4 regions of the Bradyrhizobium sp. B117 genome follow, and region 4 is predicted to be linked to each of the others. Evidence: predicted binding sites of a transcription regulator. Region 4 holds the regulator's gene; each other region holds the start of a gene.

Region 1 (7,721 bases), 4.8 Mb from region 4:
TGCCGGGGGATTTTATTTGGGGCGACAAAACGCGACTCGCGCTTCAGCCCACCACCGGCGCAACCAAAAAATTCTCCGACGCAGAGCTTCCCGCGGTCTTGCAGACATCGCCCTCGATCCGGACCTTGCCGGTTGCGAGCAGCCGCAGCGCTTCGGGATAGATGCGGTGCTCGACCTCGAGGATGCGCTCCGACAGCGTGTCAGCCGTGTCGTGGTCGCTGACGGGCACCGCGCCCTGCATCACGATCGGGCCGGCATCGGTCTCGGGGATCACGAAATGCACCGTCGCGCCAGACAGTTTTACGCCGGCGCGCAGGGCCTGACCGTGCGGGTCGAGGCCCGGGAACGACGGCAGCAGCGAGGGATGGATGTTGAGCATCCGCCCGTACCAGGCCTTGGTGAACTCGGCCGTGAACAGGCGCATGAAGCCGCCGAGACAGATCAGCTCGATGCCGTGCTGGTCGAGCGCGGCCTGCATGACCTTCTCGAAGCCGGCGCGGTCCTTGCCGAACGGCTTGCTCTCGATCACCAGCGTGTTCACGCCGGCCGCCTTGGCCCGTTCGAGCCCGAGGGCGTCGGCCTTGTTCGAGATCACGAGCGCGATCTCCGCGGGGAAATCCGGCGCGCTGGCGGCCCTGATCAGCGCGGCCATGTTGGAGCCGCGGCCGGAGATCAGGATGGCGACACGGCGCTTCATCACAGTGCCAGGTCGAGATGGCCGTTATAGACGACGCGATGCTCGCCCTCGGCCGGGATCACGGTGCCGAGCTGCGCCACGGTCTCGCCGGCATCGGTGAAGACCCGCACGACCTCGTCGACCTTGTCAGGCTCGACGATCGCGATCATGCCGATGCCGCAATTGAAGGTGCGCAGCATTTCGAGCTCGGCGATGCCGGCCTGTGCGGCCAGCCATTTGAACACCGGTAGTACCGGCAGGCGCGCGAGGTCGATGCCGACGCCAAGATCCTTCGGCAGCACGCGCGGAATGTTGTCGGTGAAACCGCCGCCGGTGATGTGGGCAAGCCCCTTCACCGCGCCGGTCTCGCGGATCGCGCGCAGACAGGATTTGACGTAGAGCTTCGTTGGCGTCAGCAGCGCGCCGCCGAGCGTCATCACGGGCGCGAACGGCGCCGGCGTCTCGAAGCCGAGGCCGGATTGTTCCACGATCTTGCGCACCAGCGAAAAGCCGTTGGAGTGCACGCCCGACGAGGCAAGGCCAATCACCGCGTCCCCCGCCGTAATGTCCTTGCGCGGCAGCAGCGTGCCGCGCTCGGCGGCGCCGACGGCAAAGCCGCCGAGGTCGTAATCGCCGTCCTTGTAGAGGCCGGGCATCTCGGCGGTCTCACCGCCGATCAGGGCGCAGCCGGACTCCCGGCAGCCTTCGGCGACACCGGCGACGATCGAGGCCGTGGCCTCCGGATCGAGCTTGCCGCAGGCGAAATAGTCGAGGAAGAACAGGGGCTCGGCGCCCTGCACCACGAGGTCGTTGACGCTCATGGCGACGAGGTCGATGCCGATGCCGCCATGCAGGCCGGTCTCGATCGCGATCTTGACCTTGGTTCCGACGCCGTCGGTGGCGGCGACCAGGACCGGGTCCTTGAAACCGGCCGCCTTGAGGTCGAACAGGCCGCCGAAGCCGCCGATCTCGGCGTCGGCGCCGGGCCGCGCGGTGGCGCGCACCATCGGCTTGATCAGGTCGACCAAGCGGTTGCCCGCGTCGATATCGACGCCTGAATCGGCGTAAGTGAGGCCGTTTTTGCGGTCGGTCATGCCCGATTTCCAGTGGGTTTGCGGCTGGTTACGTCGAATTCCGGGGACGCGCAATGGCAAGCGTAGCGCCCCGCCCTATACTATGTAGAGATATCAACCGGTTCAGCCTCCCTGGGGGCCGGATTCGAGGTCAGACCGGGTGCCGGGAAGCGCCGCGTGAGTATTCCGAACATCATTACCCTGGGCCGCATCATGCTGGTCCCGATCATCGTCTGGGCCATCGTGTCGAGCCAAATGGAGGTGGCATTCGCCGTCTTCCTGATTGCCGGCATCAGCGACGCCGTCGACGGCTTCCTGGCCAAGCGCTTCAACATGACGAGCGAGCTCGGTGCCCTGCTCGACCCGCTCGCCGACAAGGCGCTGCTGGTGTCGATCTACCTCGCGCTCGGCATCTGGGGCGACATCCCGCGCTGGATCGTGATCCTGGTGGTGTCGCGCGACATCATGATCGTCGCGGCCGTGATCGTATCCTGGCTGTTCGACAAGCCCGTCGAGATGAAGCCGTCGAAAGTATCCAAGCTAAACACAGCGGCCCAGGTCTCCTACGCAGCCCTGGTGCTGGCCGCCCTTGCCTTCGGCTTCAAGCCGGCGCCCTATGACATCGTCCTGATGGGCCTCGTCACGGTCTTCACGCTCTCCTCGGTGTCGCTCTACCTCGTCGAGTGGCTGCGGCACATGAGCACGATCGAGGCCAAGTGAGTTGGGAGACGGCCCCGCAAAAGGCCAACTCCCACCCGATGAAGTCGAATCTCGTCAAACACAGCCGGCGCGCCGGCATGGAGCAAAGCAAGCGTGGCAGGCCGCGTTCATCCCCGACAATTGGCGTTTTCGCTTCCGCATGCGGAGAGCCTTAGCCGGGACAATTTCCTCGAAGGCCCTGCGAATGCCGCCGGTCTCGCCTTGATCGACAGCTGGCCGGAATGGTCAAACCGGATCATGTGGCTGGCAGGTCCCGAAGGCAGCGGCAAGAGCCACCTCGCCGCGATCTGGGCCGAGGTATCAGGCGCCCGCTCGACCACGGCCAATGCGCTGACCGCCGCGGGCGTCCCGGGCGCGCTCGCCACCGGCGCGCTGGTGGTCGAGGATCTCAAGGCCGGGGAGTTTGACGAGCGCGCCCTCTTCCATCTGATGAACCTCGCCCGCGAGGACGGCGCCTACGTCCTAATCACCGGACGCGAGGTGCCGGCATCGCTCGAGATCGAGCTGCGCGACCTGCGCTCGCGCCTGCGCGCCGTTCCCGTCATCTCGCTGTTCCCTCCCGACGACCAGCTCTTCCGCGGCCTGCTCGTCAAATTCTGCGCCGATCGCCAGCTCACCGTGGACGAGAGCGTGGTCGGCTATCTCGCCACTCGTCTGGAGCGGTCCTCGGCCGCCGCCCGGCAGGCCGTAGAGCTGCTCGACAGCGAGGCCCTGCGGCTCGGCCGTCCCGTCACAAGGGCGCTGGCCGCCGAGCTGCTGCGGGACGCCTGAGGACCGCCGGCCGCCCTTGACCGCCCTTGACCGCCCTTGGCCGCCCTTGGCCGCCCTTGGCCGCCCTTGGCCGCCCTTGGCCGCCCACCCACCCTTGGCCGCTTGACGCGGCGCGGCGGCGGAACATCAATGTCATCGAAACGTCATCGCACTAACACATGCTCCCGCCGGTTTTTGCGCATAAGTCGCAAGGTAGGGCGAACTGGATGGACCGACTTCTCATGGAATCAGCGCAAGCCGTTGAAATTAAAGAAAAAGCATCCGAGGTCGACGGCCTGCCGGCGATCGCCACCAGCCCCGAGCGGTTCATCAATCGCGAGCTGTCCTGGCTGCATTTCAACCGCCGCGTCCTGGAGGAATCGGTCAATCCCAGCCACCCCGTGCTGGAGCGGGTGCGATTCCTGTCGATATCGGCGAATAACCTCGACGAGTTCTTCATGGTCCGCGTCGCCGGCATCAAGGCCCAGGTGCGCGAGGGCATTGCCGAACGCGCTCCTGACGGCCTGACGCCGTCCGAACAGCTCGCGCTGATCAACCGCACCGTCTCCCGGCTCGCCTCCGACCAGCAGGCGATCTGGCGCGACCTGCGCGGCACGCTGGCCGATGTCGGAATCGTGCTGGTCGACGGCAAGGACGTCACCAAGGCGGAACGGACCTGGATCGAGGACTACTTCCTCAACAACGTGTTCCCGCTGTTGACGCCGCTCGCGATCGACCCGGCCCACCCCTTCCCGTTCATTCCGAGCCTCGGCTTCACCATCGCGCTCCAGCTGACGCGCGAGGCCGACGGCAAGCAGATGAACGCGCTGATCCGCATGCCCGGCAAGATCGACCGCTTCATCCGGCTGCCGGCCGAGGGCAAGATGCGGCTGATCTCGCTGGAGCAGGCGACCGGCCTGTTCATCAACCGCCTGTTCCCCGGCTACAATCTGCACGGCCAGGGCGCCTTCCGCATCATCCGCGACTCCGAGCTCGAAATCGAGGAAGAGGCCGAAGACCTCGTCCGCCTGTTCGAGACCGCGCTGAAGCGCCGCCGCCGCGGATCGGTGATCCGGCTCGAGATCGACGCCAAGATGCCCGAGGAGCTGCGCAGCTTCGTGCAGCACGCGCTGTCGGCTGCCGATGACGAGGTGTTCCTCGTCGACGGCGTGCTCGCCATGAACGAGCTCTCGCAGCTCACCCGCCTCGACCGGCCCGACCTCGAATTCACCCCTTACGTGCCGCGCCATCCCGAGCGCGTACGCGAGCATGGCGGCGACATCTTCGCGGCGATCCGCCAGAAAGACCTCATCGTCCACCACCCTTACGAATCTTTCGATGTCGTCGTGCAGTTCCTGCAGCAGGCCGCGCGCGATCCTGACGTCGTCGCGATCAAGCAGACGCTGTACCGCACCTCCAACAATTCGCCGATCGTGCGCGCGCTTGCCGAGGCCGCCGAAGCCGGCAAGTCCGTCACCGCGCTGATCGAATTGAAGGCGCGGTTCGACGAGGAAGCCAACATCCGCTGGGCGCGCGACCTCGAGCGCGCTGGCGTGCAGGTCGTCTACGGCTTCCTCGAATTGAAGACGCACGCAAAACTCTCGATGGTGGTCCGCCGCGAGGGCGGCAGCCTCACCACCTACGTCCACACCGGCACCGGCAACTACCATCCGGTCACCGCGCGTATTTACACCGACCTCTCCTACTTCACCTCCGATCCGACCATCGGCCGTGACGCCGCGCGCGTGTTCAACTTCATCACCGGCTATGCCGCGCCGAGCGATCTGGAGAAGATGGCGGTATCGCCGCTGACCTTGCGCAAGCGCATCATCGAGCACATCCAGGGCGAGACCGCGCATGCCCAGCACGGCCGTCCCGGCGCGGTCTGGATGAAGATGAATGCGCTGGTCGACCCCGACATCATCGACGCGCTCTATGAGGCGTCACAGGCCGGCGTGCAGGTCGAGCTCGTGGTGCGCGGCATCTGCTGCCTCAGGCCCGGCATCCCCGGCCTGTCCGAGAACATCCGCGTCAAGTCGATCATCGGACGCTTCCTGGAACACGGCCGAATCTACTGCTTCGGCATGGGCCAGGGCCTGCCGAGCGCCAAAGCTGCTGTGTATATCTCGTCCGCCGACATGATGCCGCGCAACCTCGACCGCCGCGTCGAGGTGCTGTGTCCGCTGCAAAATCCCACGGTGCATCAGCAGGTTCTCGAACAGATCATGGTCGCCAACCTGAAGGACAATGAGCAAAGCTGGCAGTTGTTGCCGGACGGGTCCTCAACGCGTATGAAGGCCGCGAAGGGCGAGGAGCCTTTCAACGTGCACAACTACTTCATGACAAATCCGAGTCTGTCTGGCCGTGGAAAGTCGCTCAAGGAATCCTCGCCGCGCCGCCTCACGCGCCGTAATGAACGTCATCAGTCCTGATCCGGGACCGTCGACGTGAAGCGGCCGCGCAAGCGCGGCTCGAGCGTCGCGGTCATCGACATCGGCTCCAACTCGGTCCGTCTCGTCGTCTACGAGGGGCTGACGCGGAGCCTCCTCCCGATCTTCAACGAGAAGACGCTGTGCGGCCTCGGGCGCGAGGTGCAGAGCACCGGCCTGCTCGCGCCCGACGCCGTCGACAAGGCGCTGACCTCGCTGAAGCGGTTCCGCGCTCTCTGCCGGGTGATGCAGGTCGGCCGCGTGTTCGCGATCGCGACCGCGGCCTGCCGCGACGCCTCCAACGGCCCCGACTTCATCGCGAAAGCCGAACGCATCTGCGCGGTGAAGATCGAGATCCTGTCCGGCCCGCGCGAGGCGCGGCTGTCGGCGCTCGGCGTGATCTCGGGCATCCATCATCCCGACGGCATCGTCGGCGATCTCGGCGGCGGCTCGCTCGAACTGATCGACGTGCGCCGGAACAGCGTGCGCAGCGGCGTGACACTGCCGCTCGGCGGTCTCGCGCTCCAGGACCTCGCGCACAAATCGCTCAAGCGCGCCGACCGGATCGTGCGCGAGGAGATCGACGATGTGCCGCAGCTCACCGCCGGCCGCGGCCGCACCTTCTACGCCGTCGGCGGCACCTGGCGCGCGCTCGCGCGCATCCACATCATCCAGAGCGGCTATCCGCTTCAGGTGATGCACGGCTATTCGATTCCCGCGGCTGAAGCGCTCGACTTCTCGCGCCGTCTGCGCCGCCTTGCCGCCACCGGCATGCTCGCCGACATCGAGGTCGTTGCCGACGCTCGCCGTCCGCTCCTCACCTATGCGGCGCTGGTGCTCGAGCACATCATCCGCGTTGCAAAGCCCAAGACCATCGTGTTCTCGACCTTCGGCGTGCGCGAGGGCCTGTTGCACGAGAAGCTGACGGAAACCGAGCGCAACAAGGACGGGCTGATCTGCGCGGCCGAGGAGCTGAACCAGCTGCTGTCACGTTCGGCGAAGCATGCCCGCGAGCTGATCGCCTGGACCGATATCCTGGTGCGGGTGGTGAAGCTGCGCGAGACGCCGGAGGACCGCCGCCTGCGCCACACCGCGTGCCTGCTCTCCGACATCGGCTGGCGGGTGCATCCGGACCATCGCGGCGAGCAGACGCTCAGCCTCGTCGTCAACGCCAATTTCGGCGCCGTCACCCACACCGAGCGCGCCTTCGTCGGCCTGTCCGTGTTCTATCGCTATGCGGGCCTCAGCGAAGAGAACCAGCCTCCGGCCACCATGCAGGAGCTGCTCACGCCGGCCCAGCTCGAACGCGCCCGCCTGCTCGGCGCGGCGTTCCGCGTCGCCCATCTGATCTCCGCGGCCCGGCCCGGCGTGCTGCCGGCCACGCATTTCCGCAGCCAGGGCCGCAACCTGATGCTGGTGTTCGAGCACCGGCTCGTCGACCTCGTCGCCGACCGCGTCGGCAGCCGCTTCCGCCAGCTCGCCCGCCTGATCGGCCGCAACGGCTCGATTGTGCGGCGGTGACGGACTAAAGCGCGATGTGGGGCCTCAAAAGCTCACATCCAATTTAGCCGGTCCTCATCTCCCGGAACGTCGTTTGAGCCACATGATCAAGCCGCTGACGAACAGCGCGAGAGGCGCGAATCCGGCTGCGAAAACCAGCAGGCGCCCCGCGAGTCCAAACGTCGCGCCATTGTGGAGCCAGAGCTGTTCGGCCACATAGCGGTCGCCCAGCGACATGGCATCGAACGTGCGATCGTGCACCACCGCGCCACTCCATGGATCGAGCCAGATCGCCCCTCGTGTCCGCACGGCGGGATCAGCTCCCTCCGGGCGGAACTGCACGCGCCACGTGTTGCGCGCTTCGCTCGGCGGGGACAGCATGGCGACCGCCATGCCCGGCTTGGCCTCCTGTGCGCGTCGCATGATCGCATCGGGAGAGAGCAGCGGTGTCCCGGCGGAAGGTGGCGCTGCGATCCGTGGCGAGTGATCAGGCGTCGGCTGCGACAGAACGCCGACGATGGGACGCACCACGTCCGGAAAAACGAGGCCGATGCCGGTGACCGAGAGTCCCAG
Region 2 (7,721 bases), 4.6 Mb from region 4:
CACGCTCATCATGTGCGCGATCTCGATCTTGCCGCCGCGCACGACGGGCCGCTCCTCGCTGGTGCCGACCGCGAGGATCGTGGCATGCGGCGGGTTGATCACGGCGGTGAAGTGGCTGATGCCGTACATGCCGAGGTTGGAGACCGCCGTGGTGCCGCCCTGGTACTCTTCGGGCTTCAGCTTGCGCGAGCGGGCGCGCGCGGCGAAATCCTTCATCTCGTTGGAGATGGTGGAGAGCGTCTTGGTCTCGGCCTTGCGGATGATCGGCGTGATCAGTCCACCGGGCATCGCCACCGCGACGCCGACGTCGGAATGATGGTGCTTGACCATGCCGCTTTCGGTCCAGCTCACATTGCAGTTTGGAATCTTCTGGAGCGCGACCGCCATCGCCTTGATGACGAAGTCGTTGACCGAGATCTTGTAGAGCGGCTTCTTCTCCTTGTCCTTCGGCGCAGCGGCATTGATCTCCTCGCGCGCGGCGAGCAGCTTGCCGATGTCGCAGTCGATGGTCAGGTAGAAGTGCGGGACGTTCTGGATCGATGCGGTCAGGCGCTGCGCAATGGTGCGGCGCATGCCGTCGTGCGGGACGATGTCGTAGGAGCCCGGCTCGAACAGCGACAGGATCTGCTTGTCCGACATGGTGGGCGCGATCGAGGGCGCGCCTGACGGTGCCGCGGCGGGCGCCTTGAGGCCCTTGCCGGACTTGGCCTGCTCGACGTCGCGCGCGACGACGCGGCCGTGCGGGCCGGTGCCGGTCACCATCGACACGTCGATGCCGGCTTCCTTGGCGAGACGGCGCGCCAGCGGCGAGGAGAACACGCGGCCGCCATGGCCGTTGGCTTGCGCGGCAGGCGCAGCAGCTTGGGGCGCAGGTGCGGCAGCGGGCGGCGGTGCAGCCTTGGGCGCGGCGGGCGCTGGCGCAGGGGCCGCAGCAGCGGCGGGAGCCTCAGCGGCTTTCGGCGGCGCGGCCGAAGCGCTCGGCTTCGCGCTACCTGCCGCCTTGACGTCCTCGCCCTCGCCGGCGAGCACCGCGATCACGTCATTGACGGGCACGTCCTGCGTGCCCTCGGGCACCAGGATCTTGGCGATCGTGCCCTCGTCGATGGCCTCGACCTCCATGGTCGCCTTGTCGGTCTCGATCTCGGCGATGACGTCGCCGGATTTGACCTTGTCGCCTTCCTTCTTCAGCCACTTGGCGAGGTTGCCCTTCTCCATCGTCGGCGAGAGAGCGGGCATCAGGATGTTGATGGGCATGCTGACCTCACGAAGAACTTCTCAAAACGTCGTCCCCGAAAGCGAGGACGAACAGGACCAGGTTTAGTTGCCGATGTCGCCCTGCCACAGGCGCTCATTGGCGGGATTGGAACGCCACGTCTTCATCATGGTGATGGAGCGGTCGTCGGCAAGATCGATCCAGGGGATGCCGAACTTGTCGAGAATGTCCTTGGAGCCCTCGAAGGTGACGGATTCCCCGATCACCACGAGCTTGACCTTGAACAAAGCGAGCGCGCCGGCGCACATCGAGCACGGCGACAGCGTGGTGTACATGACGGTGTCGTGGAACGAGATCGCGCCGGCCTCACGCAGGCAGCTCATCTCGCCGTGCAGGATGACGTTGTTCTCCTGCACGCGGTTGTTGTGGCCGCGGGCGATGATTTTGTTGTCTCGCGTCAGCACCGCGCCGATCGGCAGGCCGCCCTGCGCGATCGAGTCCTGCGCCTCGCGGATCGCCTCGAGCATGAAATCGTAGTGATAGGATTCGATCGCCACGATCAGTGCCCCTTCCCGCGCGGCGTCGTCGTGCCGGTGTCGGTGGGACGCTCGATCTCGGCCTGGAACATGTCGAGAATCCGGTTCAGCGCGTCTTCCTCGGTGTACTCACTCTCGCGCGCATAGGCGCGCGCGGCGTGGCGGGCAAGATCGACGAGCAGCAGGCCCCACATGTCGGGCTCCTCGAAGGCCCGCTGGAACGCCATCGACAGCCCGCCGTCCAGCACGAACACGCGCAGGATTTCGACCGCGTCCTCGCGGGTCATGACGTCGGGCGGCAGTGGCTGCTCCTTGGGGCCCGCCATGGTCTACCTGTAGCAGACGGCTTTGGCGGCCTCGACGACTTCCGCCGCCGAGGGCAGCGCGAGCTTCTCCAGGTTGGCGGCATAGGGCATCGGCACGTCCTTGCCGGAGACGCGCGTCACAGGCGCGTCGAGATAGTCGAAGGCATTCTCCATGATGCGCGCGGCGATCTCGGCGCCGACGCCGCTCTGGGCCCAGCCCTCTTCCACGGTGACGGCGCGCCCCGTCTTCTTGACGGAGTTGACGATGGTCTCGGTATCCATCGGGCGCAGCGTGCGCAGGTCGATCACCTCGGCCTCGATGCCCTCCTTGGCGAGCTCGTCGGCGGCCTTCAGCGCATAGGTCATGCCGTTCGACCAGGAGATGATGGTGACGTGGGAGCCCGAGCGCACGATGCGCGCCTTGCCGATCGGGATCACGAAATCGTCGAGCTTCGGCACCTCCCCGGTGTGGCCGTAGAGCACCTCGTTTTCGAGGAAGATCACCGGATTGGGGTCGCGGATCGCGGCCTTGAGCAGGCCCTTGTAATCGGCGGCCGAGAACGGCGCGACGACCTTGAGGCCCGGAATGTTCGAGTACCAGGACGAATAATCCTGGCTGTGCTGGGCGGCGACGCGGGCTGCCGCACCATTGGGCCCACGGAACACGATCGAGCAGCCCATCTGGCCGCCTGACATGTAGAGCGTCTTGGCCGCGGAGTTGATGATCTGGTCGATCGCCTGCATGGCGAAGTTGAACGTCATGAACTCGACGATCGGCTTCAGACCGGTCATGGCGGCACCGACGCCAACGCCGGCAAAGCCGTGCTCGGTGATCGGCGTGTCGATGACGCGCTTGGCGCCGAATTCCTGGAGCAATCCTTGCGTGACTTTGTAGGCGCCCTGATATTCGGCAACCTCTTCGCCCATAACGAAGACGTCGGCGTCGCGGCGCATCTCTTCGGCCATGGCATCGCGTAAGGCTTCGCGGATGGTTTGCGTCACCATCTCGGTGCCGGCGGGCACTTCCGGATCAGGCTCGGCGACCGCCTGCGGCGCCGGTGCAGCCTTCGGCGCGGGCGCTTCGGCCTTGGCAGCGGCGGGCGGCGCGGACTCCGCAGCCTTCGCCGCCGGCGCAGGCGCTTTGGCAAGATCGGCGGCGCTCTCGCCGTCCGCCAAAATGGTCGCGATCGGCGTGTTCACCGCGACGTCGGCGGTCCCTTCCGGGATCAGGATCTTGCCGAGCGTGCCCTCGTCGGTCGCCTCGACCTCCATCGTCGCCTTGTCGGTCTCGATCTCGGCGATCACGTCGCCAGACTTGATCTGCTCGCCCTCTTTCTTCAGCCACTTGGCAAGGTTGCCCTTTTCCATCGTGGGCGACAACGCGGGCATCAGCACTTGAATTGGCATATCGACTCCAAAAGAAAGCTTGCGCGCGTTTTAGCGGTAAACGTCGGTCCAGAGCTCGGCGGCATCCGGCTCGGGATCATGCTGGGCAAAGTCGGCGGACGCGTTGACGATGTCGCGCACCTCGGCGTCGATCGCCTTGAGATCGGCTTCGCTGACCTTGGCGGCAAGCAGGCGGTTGCGCACCTGCTCGATCGGGTCCTGGTCGTGGCGAACCTTCTCGACCTCCTCGCGCGTGCGATATTTTGCAGGGTCGGACATCGAGTGGCCGCGGTAGCGGTAGGTCTGCATCTCCAGGATGAAGGGGCCCTTGCCGGCGCGGCACCAGGCCGCCGCCTCGTCGCCCGCAGCCTTCACGGCGCGAACGTCCATGCCGTCGACCTGCTTGCCGGGAATGTTGAAGGACGCGCCGCGCTTGGAGAAGTCCTGCTGGGCAGAGGCGCGCGAGACCGCGGTGCCCATGGCGTAGCGGTTGTTCTCGATGACGTAGATCACCGGCAGCTTCCAGAGCTCCGCCATGTTGAAGCTCTCATAGACCTGGCCCTGGTTGGCCGCACCGTCGCCGAAATAGGTGACGCTGACGCTGTCGTTGCCGCGATAGTGATTGGCGAAGGCGAGGCCCGTGCCGAGCGAGACCTGGGCGCCGACGATGCCGTGACCGCCGTAGAAGTGCTTCTCCTTGCTGAACATGTGCATGGAGCCGCCCTTGCCCTTGGAATAGCCGCCGCGGCGCCCCGTGAGCTCGGCCATGACGCCATTGGCGTCCATGCCGGTGGCAAGCATATGGCCGTGGTCGCGATAGCCGGTGATGACCTGATCGCCCTCTTTCAGGGCCATCTGCATCCCGACCACCACGGCCTCCTGGCCGATATAGAGATGGCAGAAGCCGCCGATCGCGCCCATGCCGTAGAGCTGGCCGGCCTTTTCCTCGAACCGCCGGATCAGGAGCATGTCGCGGAGCGCCTTGAGCTCCTGTTCCCTGGTGAATTCCGGGGGCGAACCGCCGTCGGTCTTGTCCTGTGCAGCGCCTGCGGCGGCTTTCTTGGGTGCGGCCATGGGAATTCCGGGTCAGAGAAAACTTCAGCCCTCTCTAACCCAAGTCAAACGCGGTTGGAAAGCACCGCAACGGAATAGCACGATTTTCATTATGCCGCACTGCAACGTGGCCGAAACTTTGCAAAACCTTTGGCGTGGATTGGGCAACATTAGCTCCCCGCCGACGCGCAGCAGCAGGCAGCCCAAGGCAACCAAACCGGACACGCTCGTCCCAGGGCCGAAGGCTCGTCGCGTGTCCGATTCGTACGGCAGCCCTACCAGCCGAGCTCGCGCAGATAGGCTGCGCGAGCGGCAACGCCAGTGTGCGTGAAATCGGTGAAAACTCCGTCCACACCGAGACGGAAAAATTTGAGATATTCGAGACCGGGATCACCGCGATAATCGGCGGCGAGATATTTCTTCTCGTTCCGGAATGTGAAGACGTGCACGAACAGGCCGAGTTTGTGCGCGTCGGCAACGAGGCTGGTCGGCTCCTGCGTCGATGCCTCCGGGGTCGATCCCTTGTAGGGTGTGCCGTCGGCGTTGCTGTCCTTCCACGGCGCGATCATGAGCGGAACGATATAGGCCTTCCACGGACCGATGCCGTCGGCATAGGTCTTGATCTCGGCAAGGCCCTCCGGGGTCAGCATCGCATCGTAGAGGCGCGCATCACCCGCAATCGTCCAGTCGAACGGACGCGAGCTCGTGATGTTGTTGAGCAGCACCTTGCCGGTCTTGAAGTCGATGCCGTTGCCGTCGATGAGCTGGACCTGCCGCGTCTCGAGGCCATGGCTGCGCATGTATTTCAGGCTACCCGGCTCGAAGCTCTGGACCAGGATGGGCGCGTCCTTGGTGTTCAGTCCATTGTCCTTGATGATCTTGATCAGGGCATCTTCGAGCGGACGGCTGCCGGGCGCGCCGCAGCCGTTTGCTATCGCCTGGGCATTGTTCCAGGTCGGGTTCTTGGTCTCGGGATAGACCAGGATGGGACGCCCCGTCGCATTGCTTTTGGCCTTGGCGATGTCGATGACGTCCTGGAAGCTGATGACCGGGAATTTTCCGTTGAAGATCTTTGGCCGTTCGTTGGCGGCATCATAGGTGGTTCCGGCGATCCATTCCTTCAGCTCGGCCATGGTGAAGTCGGTGATCGACCAGTCGTTGGTGTGGTCCTCGCCATCCACGATCAGCGACTTCAGCACCGATTTGAGATCCGCGGGATCGGTGAGATCGGTCAGATAGTCAGCAGGCGCGGTCGGGGAAGCAGGCGCCTTCACGCGCACGCCGGGCACCGTGCGCTTGCGGGCCGCAACAGTCGCGTTGGTCTTGGCGACCTCGGCCACATTGGTGTTGTCGCTGAGCCAGGGGTTATGGCGCACCACGAGGACGCAGTCCTTGGTCAGGTGCAGATCCTCTTCGAGCGCATCAGTGCCGAGCGCTGCCGCAAGCTCGTACGATGCCTCGGTCTCTTCGGCCACCAGCCCCGGCAGTCCGCGATGCCCGAGGATCAGCGGCGGCTTGCCATCGAGGGTCGGAATCTGCTTGGCGCCAGCCGGAGCCGGGCCGGTCTGTGCGAAGGCTGTCGACAGCGAGAGCAACGCCGCGCCGAACAGCAGCGCTCCAACATACATTGTCCGTCGTGAACGACCGTTTCGCATCGCCAAGCCTCCGTCTTTGCCTGGCATTGCCTCGAACGCCAGCAGCGCCGAACCCGGATAGGCGCGGCGCTGCCCGTCTTGTCCCAAGACTCTGACAGATGGATGACGATGGAGCGGGCGCTCTCTTCCGCCCGATCACATCTTCGATCAGAAGAAGCCGAGCTTCTTCGGGCTATAGCTGACCAGGAGGTTCTTGGTCTGCTGATAGTGATCGAGCATCATCTTGTGGGTCTCGCGGCCGACGCCCGACTGCTTGTAGCCGCCGAAGGCCGCATGCGCGGGATAGGCATGGTAGCAGTTGGTCCAGACCCGGCCGGCCTGGATCGCCCTTCCGAAGCGGTAGCAGCGGTTGGCATCGCGGCTCCAGACGCCGGCCCCGAGGCCATAGAGCGTGTCGTTGGCGATCGCCAGCGCCTCGTCGTCGGTCTTGAAGGTCGTGACCGAGACCACGGGGCCGAAGATCTCCTCCTGGAAGATGCGCATCTTGTTGTTGCCTTCGAACACCGTCGGCTGGACGTAGAAGCCGCCCGAGAGATCACCGGCGAGCTCGGCGCGTCCGCCGCCCGCGAGCACCTTGGCACCCTCCTGCTTGCCGATGTCGATATAGGAGAGGATTTTTGCGAGCTGCTCGCTGGAGGCCTGCGCGCCGATCATGGTGTCGGCGGCGCGCGGATCACCCTGCTTGATCGCGGCGACGCGCTTGAGCGCCCGCTCCATGAAGCGGTCGTAGATGTCGGCATGGACCAGCGCGCGGCTCGGACAGGTGCAGACCTCGCCCTGGTTCAGGGCGAACATGACGAAGCCTTCGATCGCCTTGTCGAAGAAGTCGTCGTCCTCGGCGGTGACGTCGCTGAAGAAGATGTTCGGCGATTTGCCGCCGAGCTCCAGCGTCACGGGGATCAGGTTCTGGCTGGCATATTGCATGATCAGCCGGCCGGTCGTGGTCTCACCGGTAAAGGCGATCTTGGCGATGCGCGGGCTGGAGGCGAGCGGCTTGCCGGCCTCGAGGCCAAAACCATTGACGATGTTGAGCACGCCTGGCGGCAGCAGGTCGCCGATGATCTCGGCCCAGACCATGATCGAGGCCGGCGTCTGCTCGGCGGGCTTGAGCACCACGCAATTGCCGGCGGCGAGCGCCGGTGCGAGCTTCCAGCACGCCATCAGCAGCGGGAAGTTCCAGGGGATGATCTGGCCGACCACGCCGAGCGGCTCGTGGAAATGATAGGCGATGGTGTCGTGGTCGATCTCGCCAATCGAGCCTTCCTGCGCGCGGACGACGCCGGCGAAGTAGCGGAAGTGGTCGATCGCCAGCGGCAGATCGGCGGCGCGGGTCTCGCGGATTGGCTTGCCGTTGTCCCAGGTCTCGGCGACCGCAAGGCACTCGAGATTCTCCTCCATGCGGTCGGCGATCTTGTTCAGGATCGCGGCGCGCTCGGCGACACTGGTGCGTCCCCACGCGGCCTTGGCGGCATGGGCCGCATCGAGCGCGGCCTCGACGTCCTGCGCATCGGAGCGCGCGATCTTGCAGACGATCTGGCCGTTCACCGGCGAGGCATTGTCGAAATACTTGCCG
Region 3 (7,721 bases), 260 kb from region 4:
AAGGCAAAGCTCGTTTCCGGAGGGTCGTGCCATGTCAAACAGCCTCTCAATCTCGACGCCCGCACAAGCAATTCCGGCCGCGACGTCTGAGCGCGTCGTCGCCGATCCCAATCGCGCCAGTGCCACGGTCTGGATCGCCGTCTTCGCGGCGATGATCGGCGCCTTCATGGCGATCCTGAACATCCAGATCACCAACGCCTCGCTGCTCAACATCGAGGGCGGCATCGGCACCGGTGTCGACAACGGATCCTGGATCTCGACGTCCTATCTGATCGGCGAGATCATCGTCATTCCGCTGACCGACTACCTGTCGCGGGTGTTCTCGTTCCGCAACATCATCCTGAGCTTCGCGACGCTGTTCGCGGCATTCTCGGTCGCCTGTGCCTTCACCCACGATCTGCCGTCGATGATCGCGATGCGCGGCTTGCAAGGCTTCTTTGGCGGCGTGCTGATCCCGATGGCGTTCACGCTGGTTTTCACCAAGCTGCCGAAGGGCCAGCAGCCGATCGGCCTTGCCATGTTCTCGCTTGCCGTGACCTTCGCTCCGGCCATCGGCCCGACCATCGGCGGCTATCTCACCGAGAATTACGGCTGGCAGACCATCTTCTTCGTCAACGTGCTGCCCACCGCGGTCATGGTGACCACGCTGTTCTTCACGCTGGAGCGCCAGCCGCTGAACCTTGGCCTGTTGCGTGAAGGCGACTGGTTCGGCATCGCCACCATGGCGGTCGGCCTCGCCTCGCTCCAGGCCGTTCTGGAGGAAGGCAACAAGGACGACTGGTTTGGCTCGCCCTTCATCGTGCGGCTTGCGGTCATCTCCGCGGTCAGCCTGTCGCTGTTCGTCTATAACGAGCTCGTGGTCGAGAAGCCGCTGCTCCGCCTGCGCCTGCTGACGCAGTGGAATTTCGGCATCGGCACGTTCGCCGCGATCTTCCTCGGTTTCGCGCTGTTCGGCTCCGTCTATCTGCTGCCCGCCTATCTCGGCCAGGTGCAGGGCTACAATGCCGAGCAGATCGGCAATGTGCTGGCCTGGACCGGCCTGCCGCAGCTCCTGCTGATTCCGCTGGTGCCGAAGCTGATGCAGCGGTTCGATGCGCGCTATATCGCGACGGTTGGCCTCTTGCTGTTCGCGGCGAGCTCGTTCCTGAACATCCAGATGTCGCTCGACTATTCAGGCGATCAGTTCTTCATCCCCAACGTCGTGCGCGCCGTGGGTCAGGCTCTCACCCTGGCGCCGTTGTCTGCGCTCAGCCTCGGCAGCGTCGCGCCGCAAGACGCGCCCGCGGCCTCCGGCATCTCCAACATGATGCGCAACCTCGGCGGCGCCATCGGCACCGCGGTGCTCGCCACCATCGTCACCAAGCGCGAGCAGTTCCACTCCAACATCATCGGCCATTCCGTCACGCTCGGCCGCGAGGAAGTCCGTGACCGCATCGCGCAGATGACCAATTACTTCATCGCGCACGGCGTGCCCGACCCCAACGCCGCGCGCGAGCAGGCCATCATCGCGCTCGGCAAGACCGTCAAGCGCCAGGCGCTGGTGATGGGCTATTCCGACACGTTTGCCGTCATCGGCGTCGTGCTGGTGCTGGCCGCGATCGCGGTGCTTCTGACGCGGCGGGTGAAGGCGGCGGGCGGCGGGGGCGCGCATTAATCTCGCCACCACAACAGGTCGTCATGCCCGGGCTTGGCCCGGGCATCCACGTTCTTCGCGCCGCGCGGCAATGCGTGGATGGCCGGGACAAGCCCGGCCATGACGGTGTGGCACGGTCGGTGCCCTACGGCGCGCAGCTGAAGCTCGCAGCCTCGCCCACCGGGCCGCTCCTGTACTGCGGCCAGGCCGGCCAGCGGCACAACGGCAGTGCGCGCAGCACGGCAAATAACGGTGCCTCGACCTTCTGCTCGCTGACCTCCAGATCGCCCGGCACCTTGCCCTTTTCGACCCAATCGACCAGCACGCTCAACATGTCGATATTGGCCGGCGCGCCGGAACCGACATGGTCGACGCCGGGCGCGGTGTAGAGCCGCGCGAACTCGGCCGTCTCGGCCTTGCCGAGCTTGCGCTCGACGCTCTCGAAATAGCGGATGCCGGCATAGGGGCTCTGCGCGTAGTCGGCCATGTGCTCGAGCATGATCAGCCGGCCGCCGCGCGCGCGAAAGCGGCTTAGATCCGGGTCGGTCGAGTCCATCAGGCTGGAGACCTCGAGCAGCCGCGCCTTGTGGTCCTCCACCTTGTAGGTCGCGACGTCGAGCTTGGGATCGCGCGCGAACACATATTGCATGCCGCCGGCGCCGTAGATCCAGGCGATGCCGTTGTTGGGCGCAGGCGGCTGTGCCGGCGGCGCGGTGCCGAGCCACCACGCGGTCCAGCCGCCGGTCGGCCCGATGGCAGGCGTGTCCTCGCCCGAGATCCCCCAACCCGGATAATCGTCGAGCTCGTTGGCCAGCGCGAACGGGAATTTGTAGGTCCCATGCAGCGTGTGCACCGCCTTGACCTGCGGCTCGGTGAGGCATTGATCGCCTGTCTTGCCGGCCTCACAGCGCAGCGCCTCGACCTTGAAGGCGGCCTTGCAGGCGACGGGATCCCGCACGAGCGCATTGCCAGCGCCATCGGCCTTGTCGCAAGCCGTCCGCACCGCATCGGCGACGAGCTTGACCTGTGCAGGATTAATCCAGCCCTCGCCCATGGTCGCAAGTCCTGAGCGCGTGCCGGCATGCTGCAAGCCGACCCAGTTGATGACGGGCACACGCGAAAAGATGCCGTCGAAATCATCGGGGTAGCGCTGCGCCATGGTGAGGCCTTCGCGGCCGCCTTCGGACGAGCCCATGAAATACATCTTGTCCGGCTTCTTGCCGTAGGCACGCTGCATCAGCGCGACGGCGGCGTCGCGCACCTTCTTGTAGGCGCGGTGCGCGAAATTCTCGAAGGCTTCGTCATTCAGCGCGAACAGCTGCGGCGGCTCGCCCGGCTTGGATTCGTGGCCGGAATCGGTGCCGTAGGTGACGAAGCCGCGCGCCAGCGGCGACGGCTTGTCGAAAGGATAGGCCGGCGGCAGGGTGAGGCCCGTGATCAGCACGCCGTTGAAACCGCCGCCGCCACCATATTGCAGCGAGCGGCCGTTCCATTCGACCGGGAGATTGACCTGGAATTTGATCGGCGGTGCCTTGGGATCGACCGGATCGATATGGCCGAGCACCTTGCAGAAAGCGGGATTGGCCGGCGTGATGCGCCCCGACGGCGTCGTCCGCGCTCGGCAACAGTGAGCTGCGACGGCGCCAGCAATGTCGCGGAATCGATCTTCGCGGCATCGGCCCCGGCGATGAGCCCTTTGCAGACCGTGTCAGCATCCTCCGCCAGCGTCGCCGCCGAGCCGGCGCTTGCACCCATCGCGGCCGCAGCACCGGCGAGCCACGCACACAGCTTCGCAATCTTGCGCGCCATCGTTTCCATCCCCACTGTCTTGATATCGTTCAGCCGATCGGCCGACCAATTCAATGCAACTGACCGCCGCCCGTCAATTGCCACAGCCCGCACCAATCGCGCCAAGGAAGATCGCGGCTTGCGCACCGGAGCGCGTACGCCGCCGCGCTAACGAATTGATGCCAATGTGAAATTTTGCCCCACCCCCGGACTCGGACAGCCTGTGCACCGACTAAGTCCACAGGGCTGTCATCAATCTGTCAGACGAGCCGGGCTTTCCTGCCCAAGCGGCAGGTCGCGATCCTGGCTGCGGCACGAACCAAGGAGCGAGTGGTGAGCGAAACGATCAATGTCCCGGCGCTACCGACCGATGCGTCCGCCGTCGCACGCATCAAGTCCGAGATCGACATTTCGGATCGCTCGCGCCTCGTCACGTTCGGCGAGCGCGCCCAGCGCTCGGTGGTCGAGTTCGCCGACCGCATCCTCGCCCAGACCCAGAACCGCGAGCTCGGCGCCACCGGCAAGCTGCTGACCGACATCCTCGGCAAGGCGCGCGGGCTCGATCCGGCCGACCTCAAGGACGAGGGTTTCCTCACCCGCCTGTTCTCGTCTGCGGAGGCGCGGCTGCGCCGCTTCACCGAACAGTTCAACGACGTCGCCTCGCAGGTCGACCGCGTCTGCGTCGAGCTCGACCGTAACAAGGAGGTCCTGCGCCGCGACATTGCCCTGCTCGACGATCTCTACGAGCAGACAAGGGGCGCGCTCGGCCAGCTCGACATGCACATCGCCGCCGGCAAGGCGTTCACCGAGGAATTCCGCGGCGGCAAGCTCATCGAGATGGAGCGGAACGCGAAGGCGCAAGGCGCCGGCAGTGACGCCATGCTCGCCGCACAGACCTATCAGGATGCGCTCCAGGCGCTCGACCGGCTCGAGAAGCGCGTGTTCTATCTCCAGCAGGCGCGCCAGATCGGCATCCAGCAGCTGCCGCAGATCCGCATCGTCCAGTCCGGCGACGAGACGCTGATCGAGAATTTGCAGGCGACGACCGAGCTGACGATCCCGGTGTGGAAGCAGAAGATGATCCTGCTGCTCGGCCTCAACCGGCAGAAGTCAGCGCTGGAGCTGCAGAAGACGGTCACCGACGCGACCAACGAGATGATGCGCCAGGCTTCCGAGATGATGAAGACCCAGGCGATCGAGATCGAGAAGCAGTCGCAGCGCGGCATCGTCGACATCCAGACCCTGGAGAAGACCAACCGCGACCTGATCGACACCATCTCCGGCGTGCTCACCGTGCAGGAGCAGGGCCGCACCAAGCGCGCCGAGATCGAGCAGCGGATGTCGCAGCTGACGGACGAACTGAAGACCGCGATCGCGAAGGCTGCGCCTTGATGCGTGCGTTGTAATGGTTTCTCCATGAAGCATCTGCATGAGGGCTGCTGCATGAAGGCTCGCGCATGAGGACTTTCGGTTTCCTGCGGCGTCCGTTGGCGTTGCTCGCCGTGCCGTTGATGGCCGCACTGCTGTCGGGCTGCGGCGGCCCGGGGCCGCAATTCACCATCCTCTCGGGCTCGGAGAACGACATCCTCGAGCCGCTGGTGCAGGAGTTCTGCAAGTCGCGCAACGCGACCTGCACCATGCGCTATCAGGGATCGCTCGACATCGCGCTTGCGCTGAAGGCCGGCGATCCCGGAACTGATGCCGTGTGGCCGGCCGCCTCGATCTGGATCGACATGTTCGACACCACGCGGCGCGTGAAGATGGTCAAGTCGATCGTGCAGATGCCGGTCATCCTCGGCGTGCGTCGCTCCAAGGCGCAGGAGCTCGGCTGGATCGGCGCCAAGGTGATCGCCAAGGACATCCTCGGCGCGGTCGAGGGCGGCAAGCTGAAATTCCTGATGACGTCGGCGACGCAGTCGAATTCCGGAGCCGCCGCCTATCTCGCGATGCTCGCGGCCGGCATTGGCAAGCCCGACCTGATCGAGGCCGGCGATCTCGACAAGCCCGAGGTGCTGGCGACGGCGCGCGGCCTCCTGAAGGGCGTCGAGCGCAGTGCCGGCTCCAGCGGCTGGCTCGCCGACCTCTACCGCGACGGCGAGCGCAGCGGCGCGCATTACCAGGCGATCTGGAACTACGAGACCGTCATCAAGGAGACCAACGACAAGCTGGTCGCCGACAATCACGAGCCGCTCTATGCGATCTATCCCGCCGACGGCGTGGCGGTCGCCGATTCGCCGCTCGGCTTCGTCGACCGCGGCCGCGGCAAGGAGGTCGAGAGCTTCTTCACCGACCTCCAGGCGTTCCTGCTCAATGGCGATACGCAAGGCAAGATCGCCAAGACCGGCCGGCGCGTCGAGATCGGCCGCGCCACGCCGCTTGCAGCGGATCCGAAGACGAACCTCGATCCGTCGCGCCCCGTGACCGTGATCCGTCCGCCCGAGCCGGCCGTGATCCAGAAGGCGCTCCTGATCTACCAGGAAGCGCTGCGCCGGCCCTCGCTCACCGCGCTCTGCCTCGACGTCTCCGGCAGCATGCAGGGTCCGGGCGAGGCCCAATTGCTCGATGCCATGCGCTTCCTGCTCACGCCCGCGCGCACCCGCGAGGTGCTGGTGCAGTGGACCAAATCGGACGAGATCCTGGTGCTGCCGTTCAGCGATCACATCCTCTGGACGGCGCGGGCCACCGGCGACGAGAACGAGCAGACCGGCCTGCTCGCCCGTGCGCTCGAACTGCGCGCCGGCGGCGGCACGGACTTCTACACCTGTGCCGCGCAGGCGCTCGCCCTGATGAAGCCGCGGCTCGCCGACGGCCAGCATCTGCCGGCCATCGTCATCATGACCGACGGCAAAAGTCAGGGCTATATGTCGACCTTCGAGTCGGCCTGGCGCGCGGATGGTCATCGCGTGCCGGTGTTCGGCGTGACGTTCGGCTCCGAGGTCGACCGGGCCCAGCTCGACAATCTGGCAAAGCTGACCGGAGGCCGCGTGTTCGACGGCAGCAAGAGTCTCACCGACGCGTTCCGCGCCGTACGAGGATACAACTGAATGGCCACAATGCCGTCCGGGCTTGGCTGGATCGCGGGTGGGGTGACAGCCGCAGCGCTGTTGCCGTCGCTCGCGATCGGGCTCGGCATGCCGTTCCTGATCGCGCTCGCGATCAGCGCGGTCGCCGGCGGCGGCATCGTCGCGGCGCTGGCGCCACGAAATCGATTCGCCGCTCTGGAAGCCAGCGGGGTGGCGCGCGGCAAGATCGAGTTTGCCAACGAGCTCCTCGCCGAAGCGGAGCCGCTCGCCGAGCGGATGGAATACACCGCATCCGAAATCCGCACCCGCGCGGTCGCCGATCGCATCCGTCATCTCGTGCAGATCGCACGCGACATTTTTGCGGCGATCGAGAGCGATCCCTTGCGGCTCGACCGCGTGCGCCGGTTCCTGACCTACTATCTGCCGCGTGCCGCCGAGATCGCAGAGGCCTACCGTTCGCTGGAGAAGAGCGCGGTGCCCGACACCGCACGCCTCACCGCCACCGGCGACATGATCGAACGGCTCGACGGCGCCTTCACCCGCTATGCGGCCAATCTCAGGGACGCCGACCTCGACAAGCTTGATATCGAGCTGAAACTGCTCAAAAGCTCGCTCGACGAGGACATCGGCCCGACGCCACCGGCCGCTCCCGCCGAGACCAAGAGAGGAACGTCCTGATGGCTATCTCGCGCCGCGCCTTCGGCATCGGCCTCGTCGCTGCGAGCGCGGCGGCGACCGGCGGCTATGTCTATCTGCGCGAGCACCCTGAAATCGCCGGCCGCTTCGGCGAAGCCAAGCGGCTGTTCGGCTTTGCCGGCGGCGAGAAGGAAGGTTTTCTTGCCAATGCCCGCGTCAAGAATACGCTGGAGCGGCGCTTCGGCCTCGTCCTCGACGGCCGCCGCGCCGGCTCGGTGGAAATGGTGCGCGAGCGTGCGCTGCTCGACCAGAAGCCGCAATTTTTGTGGCCGTCGTCGTCCGTGCTGGTCGAGGTGGCGCGTTCGTCCGGCGTGAAAATCTCGCGCGATCAGGTGATCTTCAACTCGCCGATCGTGCTCTATTCCTGGGATCGCATCGCCGACGGCCTGGTGAAGGGCGGCATCGCTCAGCCCGCCGGCGGACCGCGCTACACGGTGGACTTGTCGAAGCTGCTCAAGGCCATCATCGCCGGCGAGAACTGGTCGGCGATCGGCGTCGCCGATCTGTTCGGCCGCGCCCGCGTGGTCTGCACCGATCCGAACAAGTCCAATTCCGGCTTCATGTTCGCCGGCCTTGCCGCG
Region 4 (7,721 bases):
GTCCTCGGCAACGCTGTGCACCTCGGCGCCTTCGGGAGCATCGCCGGGATGCAAATCCGCCTGCCGCGCGCGCTCGGGCGCTTTCGGCAGAAACTGCATCAGCATGCCGCCGGCGCGCCAGCGGTGCTTACCGCCGTCGCTACTGCGCCACTCCTCGCCGACAGCAAGGCGCACCTTGGTCGGGATCTGCTCGGAGCGCAGGAAATATTCGTGAGCGGCGTCTTCCAAACCACCGCCGTCGAGCGCGACCAGGCCCTGGTAGCGGCTCATGTCGGGGCCCTGGTCGATGGTCATGGCGAGATGACCGCGGCCGAGCAGCGTCCCGGAATCCTTGGCGTCACCGAGCCGCGCGGCATCGAAGCGCGCATAGGCGCGCAAGCGATCCGGCGCCTGGTAGTCGACCACCAGGAACGACACCGGACCGTCGGTCTGGGCCTGGAGGATGAAGCGGCCCTCGAATTTCAGCGCCGAGCCGAGCAGCGTCGTCAGCACGATGGCCTCGCCGAGCAGCTTGCCGACCGGCGCCGGATAATCGTGCTTGGTCAGGATCTCGTCGAGCGCGGGCCCAAGCCGCACCAGGCGACCGCGCACGTCGAGCGCGTCGACCTCGTAGGGCAGCACGGCGTCATCGATCGGAACCGCTGATGGTGCGCGAACCGGGCCTTCAGGCCCGGTTTTCATGTCAGGGGATTGGAAAACCATGGCGCTCTATCTGGGGTCGGAGGTGGTGAAATGGAAGGGGCGCGAGGGTGGTGTGTTCCGGATGCAGTTATGATCGCATACGATAACGCAAATTCGATGTCGTCCCGGCGCGCGCGAAGCGTTGACACGGGACCTCATGGCCACGGGATTGCGTCATAGCCCGCGTAGCCCGGATGGAGCGCAGCGTAATCCGGGCCCACTCCGTCTGCGGACGCAAACCCGGATTTCGCGGAGCCTGTCATCGGGCGGCGCTTCGCGCCGACCCGTTGGCTCCATCCTGGCTACAGGTGAGATTACTTCACCGCGTCGAAGCACCAGGCCAGAATGCCCTTCTGCGCATGCAGACGATTTTCTGCCTCGTCGAACACGACCGATTGCGGGCCGTCGATCACTTCGTCCGTGACCTCCTCGCCGCGATGGGCCGGCAGGCAGTGCATGAACAGCGCGTCGGGCTTGGCCAGCGACATCAGCTTGGCATTGACCTGGTAGGGCTTGAGCACGTTGTGACGGTGCTCGCCTTCCTTGTCGCCCATCGACACCCAGGTGTCGGTGACGACGCAGTCGGCGCCCTTCACGGCGGCCTCGGGATCGGTGCCGAGCACGATCGGCGCGTTCGTCGCCTTGATCCAGTCGCGCATCACCTTCTTCGGCGCGAGCTCCGGGGGCGTTGCGACATTGAGCTTGAACTTGAAGCGCTCGGCGGCGTGGGCCCAGGAGGCCAGCACGTTGTTGTCGTCGCCGGTCCAGGCCACCGTCCGGCCCTCGATCGGGCCGCGATGCTCCTCATAGGTCATGAGGTCGGCCATCACCTGGCAGGGATGCGAACGCCGCGTCAGGCCGTTGATGACGGGCACGGTCGCGTGTTGCGCAAGCTCCAGCAGCGCCTCGTGGTTGAGGATGCGGATCATGATGGCGTCGACATAGCGCGACAGCACGCGCGCGGTGTCGGCGATGGTCTCGCCGCGGCCGAGTTGCATCTCGGCGCCGGTGAGCATGATGGGCTCGCCGCCGAGCTGGCGCATGGCGACGTCGAACGACACGCGGGTGCGGGTCGAGGGACGCTCGAAGATCATCGCCAGCGTCTTGCCTTCGAGCGGCTTCACCGGCTGGTGGGCCTTCTGCTTCGCCTTCATCGCGGAGGATGCGGCGAGCATCCGCTTGAGCTCCGTCAGCGGCAGCTCGTTGATGTCGAGGAAATGCTTGGGTGAACTGGTCATCAGCTTGCCGCCCGCTTGTTGCCGGCAAGCGCCGTGCAGGCGCGCTCGAGCCGCGCGACGCCATCCTCGATCTCGGCTTCGGTGACGACGAGAGGCGGCAGGAAACGCACGACATTGTCGCCGGCGCCGACGGTGAGCAATTTTTCGTTGCGCAGCGCCGCGACGAGATCGGCGGAGGGCACCACGGCCTTGATGCCGATCAGGAGGCCCTCGCCGCGCACTTCGCTGACGACATCGGGATGACGATCGATCACGGAGGCGAGCTTCTGCTTGAGCAGCAGCGACATCTTCTGCACGTGATCGAAGAAGCCGGGCTTGAGCATGACGTCGAGAACGGCGTTCGCAGCCGAGATCGCGAGCGGATTGCCGCCGAAGGTCGAGCCGTGCGAGCCAGGGCCCATGCCGGCCGCCGCCTCCGCGGTCGCGAGGATCGCGCCGATCGGGAAGCCGCCGCCGAGCGCTTTGGCCAGCGACATCACGTCAGGCGTCACGCCGGTGCGCCGGTGAGCGAAGAGATCGCCGGTACGGCCCATGCCGGTCTGCACCTCGTCGAACGCGAGCAGCAGGCCCTTGTCGTCGCAGAGCTGGCGCAACGCCTTGAGGAAGGCGGGCGGCGACGAACGCACGCCGCCCTCGCCCTGGATCGGCTCGATCAGGATGCCGGCGGTCTGCGGGCCGATCGCCTTCTTCACGGCCTCGATGTCGCCATGCGGCACCTGGTCGAAACCGTCCATCGGCGGACCAAAACCTTCGAGATATTTTGCAGCCCCCGTCGCAGCCAGCGTTGCCAGCGTGCGGCCGTGGAAGGCGCCTTCGAAGGTGATGATGCGGTAGCGCTCGGGATGCCCCTTGGAGAAATGATGATGGCGGACCAGCTTGATCACGCCCTCCAGCGCTTCGGCGCCGGAATTGCAGAAGAAAACGAAGTCCGCAAAGCTCTCGCTGCACAGGCGCGCGGCGAGCTTCTCGCCGTCCGGGCTCTGGAACAGGTTCGACATATGCCACAGCTTCGTCGCTTGCTCTTGCAACGCCTTGACGAGCGCGGGATGGGCGTGGCCGAGCGCGTTCACCGCGACGCCCGAGGTGAAATCGAGATAGCGCTCGCCATTGGTCGCGATCAGCCAGCAGCCTTCGCCGCGCTCGAAACCGAGGTCGGCCCTGGCGAAAACGGGAAGCAAATGCGGCGCGGCGCTGTTGGTCATGACGATCACTTGGATGTTGCGGACGGCCTGAATGCGTTGCGCAACGCACCATTGACCGGCCCGGAAAACGAAACGTGCCGCCTTTTAAGGGCGGCACGTGCGACTATCTTATGCCTGGTGAGACGGGTGTCAATGCCGCCCGGAAAGCCCCGGGAAACGCTGAATCCGTAGTCTTGCGGTGCCGATTTTGCGGGATTTTCACCACGGAACATGTGGAAGCGAGTCGGCGGACTCTTGCGCGCGAGTCACGCCATATTGTAGCGTTTGGACTGTCAGATACGACATCTCGTGCAGCAGTTCTGATCCCAAGAGTCCTCATGTACCGGCGTAAACGTTCGGGCGCACCTCGCGTGCCCGGCGAGCCTTAAGGGATTCTGGCGGCACGGGTTTTTCAAGGCTTAGGCATTCGCTGTGAGGCCCCAGGATGGCTGGCCGGCAGCGAGGGAAAGGGTGCAATGACGGTTTTGACCTGGTCCGATGATCGCGTCGAGCAGCTGAAAAAGCTCTGGGAGGCCGGACTTTCGGCCAGCCAGATCGCGGCCGAGCTCGGCAATGTGACCCGCAATGCCGTGATCGGCAAAGTGCACAGGCTCGGCCTGTCCGGCCGCGCCAAGAGCCCCTCATCGGCAGCGCCCCGGCCGCGCAAGGCCCGCCCCGCGCAGCACATGATGCGCGTGAGCCGTCCGATCTCGCGCGGCAATACCGCACTGGCGCAGGCCTTCGAGGTCGAGGTGGAGGCCGAGCCGGTCACCTACGACAACGTGGTGCCGATGAGCCAGCGGCTGTCGCTGCTGGAGCTGAACGAGGCGACCTGCCACTGGCCGGTCGGCGATCCCTCGAGCCCGGATTTCTTCTTCTGCGGCGGCAAGGCGCTCTCCGGCCTGCCCTATTGCGCGCAGCACTCGCGCGTCGCCTACCAGCCGGCGGCGGATCGCCGCCGTGCGCCGGCAAAGCCCGGCACGCGCTGAACACTGCTTCAAACGACATCGTCCCGGCACGCGGCCGGGACGACCCGAGACATATAAAAAGCGCGCCACTTGGCGCGCTTTTATTTTGCACGCTTGCAATCGTACTTACGTCTGCTCCGCCTTCGCGAAGCGGTCGTCGAGCGCGTAGCCGGCACCGCGGACGGTGCGGATCGGGTCCTGCTCGCGGCCAAGATTGAGCAGCTTGCGCAGACGGCCGATATGCACGTCGACGGTGCGCTCGTCGATGTAGATGTCGCGGCCCCAGACGCTGTCCAGCAGCTGCTCGCGCGAGAACACGCGGCCGGGATGCTCGAGGAAGAACTCCAGCAGGCGATATTCGGTCGGGCCGAGATCGATCGGCCGGCCCGAGCGCGCGACGCGGCGCTTGTCGCGGTCGAGCTCGATGTCGCCATAGGCGAGCACGGTGGCGAGCCGCTCCGGGCTTGCGCGACGCAGGAGGCCCTTCACGCGCGCCAGCAGCTCCGGCACCGAGAACGGCTTGACGATGTAATCATCGGCGCCGGTCGCAAGACCCCGCACCCGCTCGCTCTCCTCGCCGCGCGCGGTGAGCATGATGATCGGGAGCTGCTTGGTCTCCGGGCGGGTGCGCAGCCGCCGGCACAGCTCGATGCCGGAGAGGCCCGGCAGCATCCAGTCGAGCACGATCAGGTCGGGGATGTGCTCCTTGAGACGGGTGTCGGCGTCGTCGCCGCGCATCACCGTCTCGACGTCATAGCCGTCGCCTTCGAGGTTGTAGCGAAGCAGCTCGGTGAGAGCTTCCTCGTCTTCAACCACCATAATGCGTGCGCCCATGGTGTCGTCGCTCCTTGACTCTTCAGCTATTCGGGACCGTCGTGGCAAAGGTCGTCATGTCACCCTTCGGCCGCTTGTCGGTGATCGCCTGGCCCTCGATCATGTAGAACACGGTCTCGGCGATGTTGGTGGCATGGTCACCGATGCGCTCGATGTTCTTGGCGCAGAACATCAGGTGGATGCAGAACGAGATGTTGCGCGGATCCTCCATCATGTAGGTGAGGAGCTCGCGGAACAGCGAGGTGCAGATGGCGTCGACTTCCTCGTCGCCCTTCCACACCGCCATCGCCGCCGGCAGGTCGTGCGCGGCGTAGGCGTCCAGCACCGACTTGACCTGCTGCTGCACGAGGTCGGTCATGTGCTCGAGGCCGCGGAACAGCTTCAGCGGATGGAAGTCGGTCTCCAGCGCCGCGACGCGCTTGCCCATGTTCTTGGCGAGGTCGCCGATGCGCTCGAGATCGGTCGCGACGCGCATGGCGCCGACGATCTCGCGCAGGTCCACCGCCATCGGCTGGCGCCGGGCGATGGTGAGAACGGCACGCTCCTCGATCTTCTTCTGGAGTGCGTCGATGTCGGCGTCGGTGGTGACGACGCGCTGGCCGAGAGCGACGTCACGGCGGATCAGCGCGTCGACGGAATCGACGATCATGCGCTCGGCAATGCCGCCCATCTCGGCGACCAGGCGGGTGAGCTCCTGGAGGTCGGTGTCGAAGGCCTTTGCGGTATGTTCAGAACCCATATCCCGTCTCCTCAGCCGAACCGGCCGGTGATGTAATCCTGCGTGCGCCGATCGCTCGGCGACGTGAAGATCTTGCTGGTGTCGTCGAACTCGATCAGCTCCCCGAGATACATGAAGGCGGTCTTGTCGGAGACGCGGGCCGCCTGCTGCATGTTGTGGGTGACGATCGCGATCGTGTAGTTCTCGGAGAGCTCCTGGATCAGCTCCTCGACCTTGGCGGTCGAGATCGGGTCGAGCGCCGAGCAGGGCTCGTCGAACAGGATCACCTCGGGCCGCACCGCAACGGTGCGGGCGATGCAGAGGCGCTGCTGCTGGCCGCCGGAGAGCGACAGGCCGGACGCGTTGAGCTTGTCCTTGACCTCGTTCCAGAGCGCGCCGCCGCGCAGCGCCTTCTCCACGCGGTCGTCCATCTCGGATTTCGAGATCTTCTCATAGAGACGGATGCCGAACGCGATGTTCTCGTAGATCGTCATCGGGAACGGCGTCGGCTTCTGGAACACCATGCCGACGCGGGCGCGCAGCAGGTTGAGGTCCAGCTTGGGGTCGAGGATGTTGGTCTGGTCGAGCATCAGCTGACCGGTGACGCGCTGGCCCGGATAGAGGTCGTACATCCGGTTGAAGATGCGCAGCAGGGTCGACTTGCCGCAGCCCGACGGGCCGATGAACGCCGTGACGCGGTTGGTGCCGAGCGTCAGGTTGATGTTCTTCAGCGCGTGGTGCTCGCCGTAATAGAAGTTGAGGTTGCGCACCGTCACCTTGGCCGGAGCTTCGGGCAGCGGCTGCGAGCCGTGCTGAACGGGCGTACTGACGGTAACTGACATATCGCTCATTTTGCGGTCCTCTCGGCGCTCAGGATGCGCGCGCCAATGTTCAGGGCAAGCACGGTCAACGTGATCAGCAGGGCGCCGCTCCAGGCGAGTTGCTTCCAGTAGGCATAGGGGCTCTGCACGAAGTTGTTGATGGTCACGGGCAGGTTGGCCATCGTCTTGTTCAGGCTCAGGCTGAAGAACTGGTTCGACAGCGCGGTGAAGAGCAGCGGCGCGGTCTCGCCGGCGACGCGGGCGGTGGCCAGCATCACGCCGGTGATGAGGCCCGAGCGCGCGGCGCGATAGGCGATGCGCTTGATCACCAGCGAGCGCGGCAGGCCGAGCGCGGCAGGCCGAGCGCGGAGGCCGCCTCGCGCAATGCGTTCGGCACCAGGAGCAGCATGTCCTCGGTCGTGCGCAGCACCACCGGGATGACGATCACCGCGAGCGCGAGGCAGCCCGCGATCGCCGAGAAGCCGCGCATCGGCACCACCACCGCGCCGTAGATGAACAGGCCGATGATGATCGAGGGCGCCGACAGCAGGATGTCGTTGATGAAACGGATCACCGAGGTCAGCTTGTCGTTGCGGCCGTACTCGGCGAGATAGGTGCCGGCGAACAGGCCGAGCGGCGCGCCGATGCCGACGCCGAGCACCGTCATGATCACCGAGCCGACGATGGCGTTGAGCAGGCCGCCCTCGGTCGAGCCGGGCGGCGGGGTGTTTTCGGTGAAGACCTGAAAGTTGAGCCCGCTCAGGCCGTTGTAGAACAGCGTCAGCAGGATCAGCGCGAGCCAGGTGACGCCGAAGGCGGCGGCGGCAATGCAGAGCGCGCGGATGACGATGTCCATGCGGCGGCGGCGTGCGTAAATCGGGTTCATGTTACTTTCCCGCCTTCTTTTCGAGACGCAGCAGCATCAGGCGCGCGGCCGCGAGCACGAAGAACGTCAGCACGAACAGCAGCAGGCCGAGCAGGATCAGGCCGGACTGGTGCAGGCCGTCGCTTTCGGCGAACTCGGATGCGATCGCCGCCGAGATCGTGGTGCCCGGGGCGAAGATCGACGAGGAGATGCGGAACGAGTTGCCGATGATGAAGGTCACCGCCATGGTCTCGCCGAGCGCGCGGCCGAGCGCCAGCATGACGCCGCCGATGACGCCGACCCGGGTGTAGGGGATCACGACGCTGCGGACGACCTCCCAGGTGGTGCAGCCGACGCCGTAGGCGGCTTCCTTCAACACCGGCGGCACCGTCTTGAACACGTCGACCGAGATCGA

What was found. The regulator PhoB, encoded in region 4, activates phosphate uptake and scavenging genes when phosphate is short. The targets are predictions, from matches to a motif close to TGTCATNNANCTGTCAT.
Positions count from the first base shown of each region.
Region 1: AAFG16_RS28240 (RNA degradosome polyphosphate kinase) is a predicted target of PhoB. The motif match lies at 3,371-3,387, and genes of this name have one in related genera.
Region 2: AAFG16_RS24810 (glycerophosphodiester phosphodiesterase family protein) is a predicted target of PhoB. The motif match lies at 6,240-6,256, and genes of this name have one in related genera.
Region 3: AAFG16_RS03460 (toxic anion resistance protein) is a predicted target of PhoB. The motif match lies at 3,669-3,685, and genes of this name have one in related genera.

Region 1 covers NZ_CP152414.1:5,742,518-5,750,238, forward strand. The annotation lists gene purN (phosphoribosylglycinamide formyltransferase) at 44-697, opposite strand; gene purM (phosphoribosylformylglycinamidine cyclo-ligase) at 697-1,770, opposite strand; gene AAFG16_RS28230 (CDP-alcohol phosphatidyltransferase family protein) at 1,927-2,469, shown strand; gene AAFG16_RS28235 (DnaA/Hda family protein) at 2,563-3,240, shown strand; gene AAFG16_RS28240 (RNA degradosome polyphosphate kinase) at 3,462-5,651, shown strand; gene ppx (exopolyphosphatase) at 5,667-7,169, shown strand; gene AAFG16_RS28250 (PepSY-associated TM helix domain-containing protein) at 7,224-7,721, opposite strand, start outside.
Region 2 covers NZ_CP152414.1:5,055,325-5,063,045, reverse strand. The annotation lists gene AAFG16_RS24835 (pyruvate dehydrogenase complex dihydrolipoamide acetyltransferase) at 1-1,254, opposite strand, end outside; gene AAFG16_RS24830 (nucleoside deaminase) at 1,318-1,770, opposite strand; gene AAFG16_RS24825 (DUF5076 domain-containing protein) at 1,773-2,075, opposite strand; gene AAFG16_RS24820 (pyruvate dehydrogenase complex E1 component subunit beta) at 2,079-3,461, opposite strand; gene pdhA (pyruvate dehydrogenase (acetyl-transferring) E1 component subunit alpha) at 3,492-4,514, opposite strand; gene AAFG16_RS24810 (glycerophosphodiester phosphodiesterase family protein) at 4,769-6,121, opposite strand; gene adh (aldehyde dehydrogenase) at 6,296-7,721, opposite strand, start outside.
Region 3 covers NZ_CP152414.1:729,939-737,659, reverse strand. The annotation lists gene AAFG16_RS03475 (HlyD family secretion protein) at 1-90, shown strand, start outside; gene AAFG16_RS03470 (MDR family MFS transporter) at 152-1,654, shown strand; partial or broken gene AAFG16_RS03465 (tannase/feruloyl esterase family alpha/beta hydrolase) at 1,779-3,442, opposite strand; gene AAFG16_RS03460 (toxic anion resistance protein) at 3,755-4,813, shown strand; gene AAFG16_RS03455 (VWA domain-containing protein) at 4,879-6,465, shown strand; gene AAFG16_RS03450 (5-bromo-4-chloroindolyl phosphate hydrolysis family protein) at 6,466-7,122, shown strand; gene AAFG16_RS03445 (hypothetical protein) at 7,122-7,721, shown strand, end outside.
Region 4 covers NZ_CP152414.1:471,160-478,880, reverse strand. The annotation lists gene AAFG16_RS02250 (Hsp33 family molecular chaperone) at 1-702, opposite strand, end outside; gene argF (ornithine carbamoyltransferase) at 996-1,919, opposite strand; gene AAFG16_RS02240 (aspartate aminotransferase family protein) at 1,919-3,121, opposite strand; gene AAFG16_RS02235 (GcrA family cell cycle regulator) at 3,577-4,089, shown strand; gene phoB (phosphate regulon transcriptional regulator PhoB) at 4,195-4,902, opposite strand; gene phoU (phosphate signaling complex protein PhoU) at 4,925-5,641, opposite strand; gene pstB (phosphate ABC transporter ATP-binding protein PstB) at 5,653-6,471, opposite strand; partial or broken gene pstA (phosphate ABC transporter permease PstA) at 6,468-7,327, opposite strand; gene pstC (phosphate ABC transporter permease subunit PstC) at 7,329-7,721, opposite strand, start outside.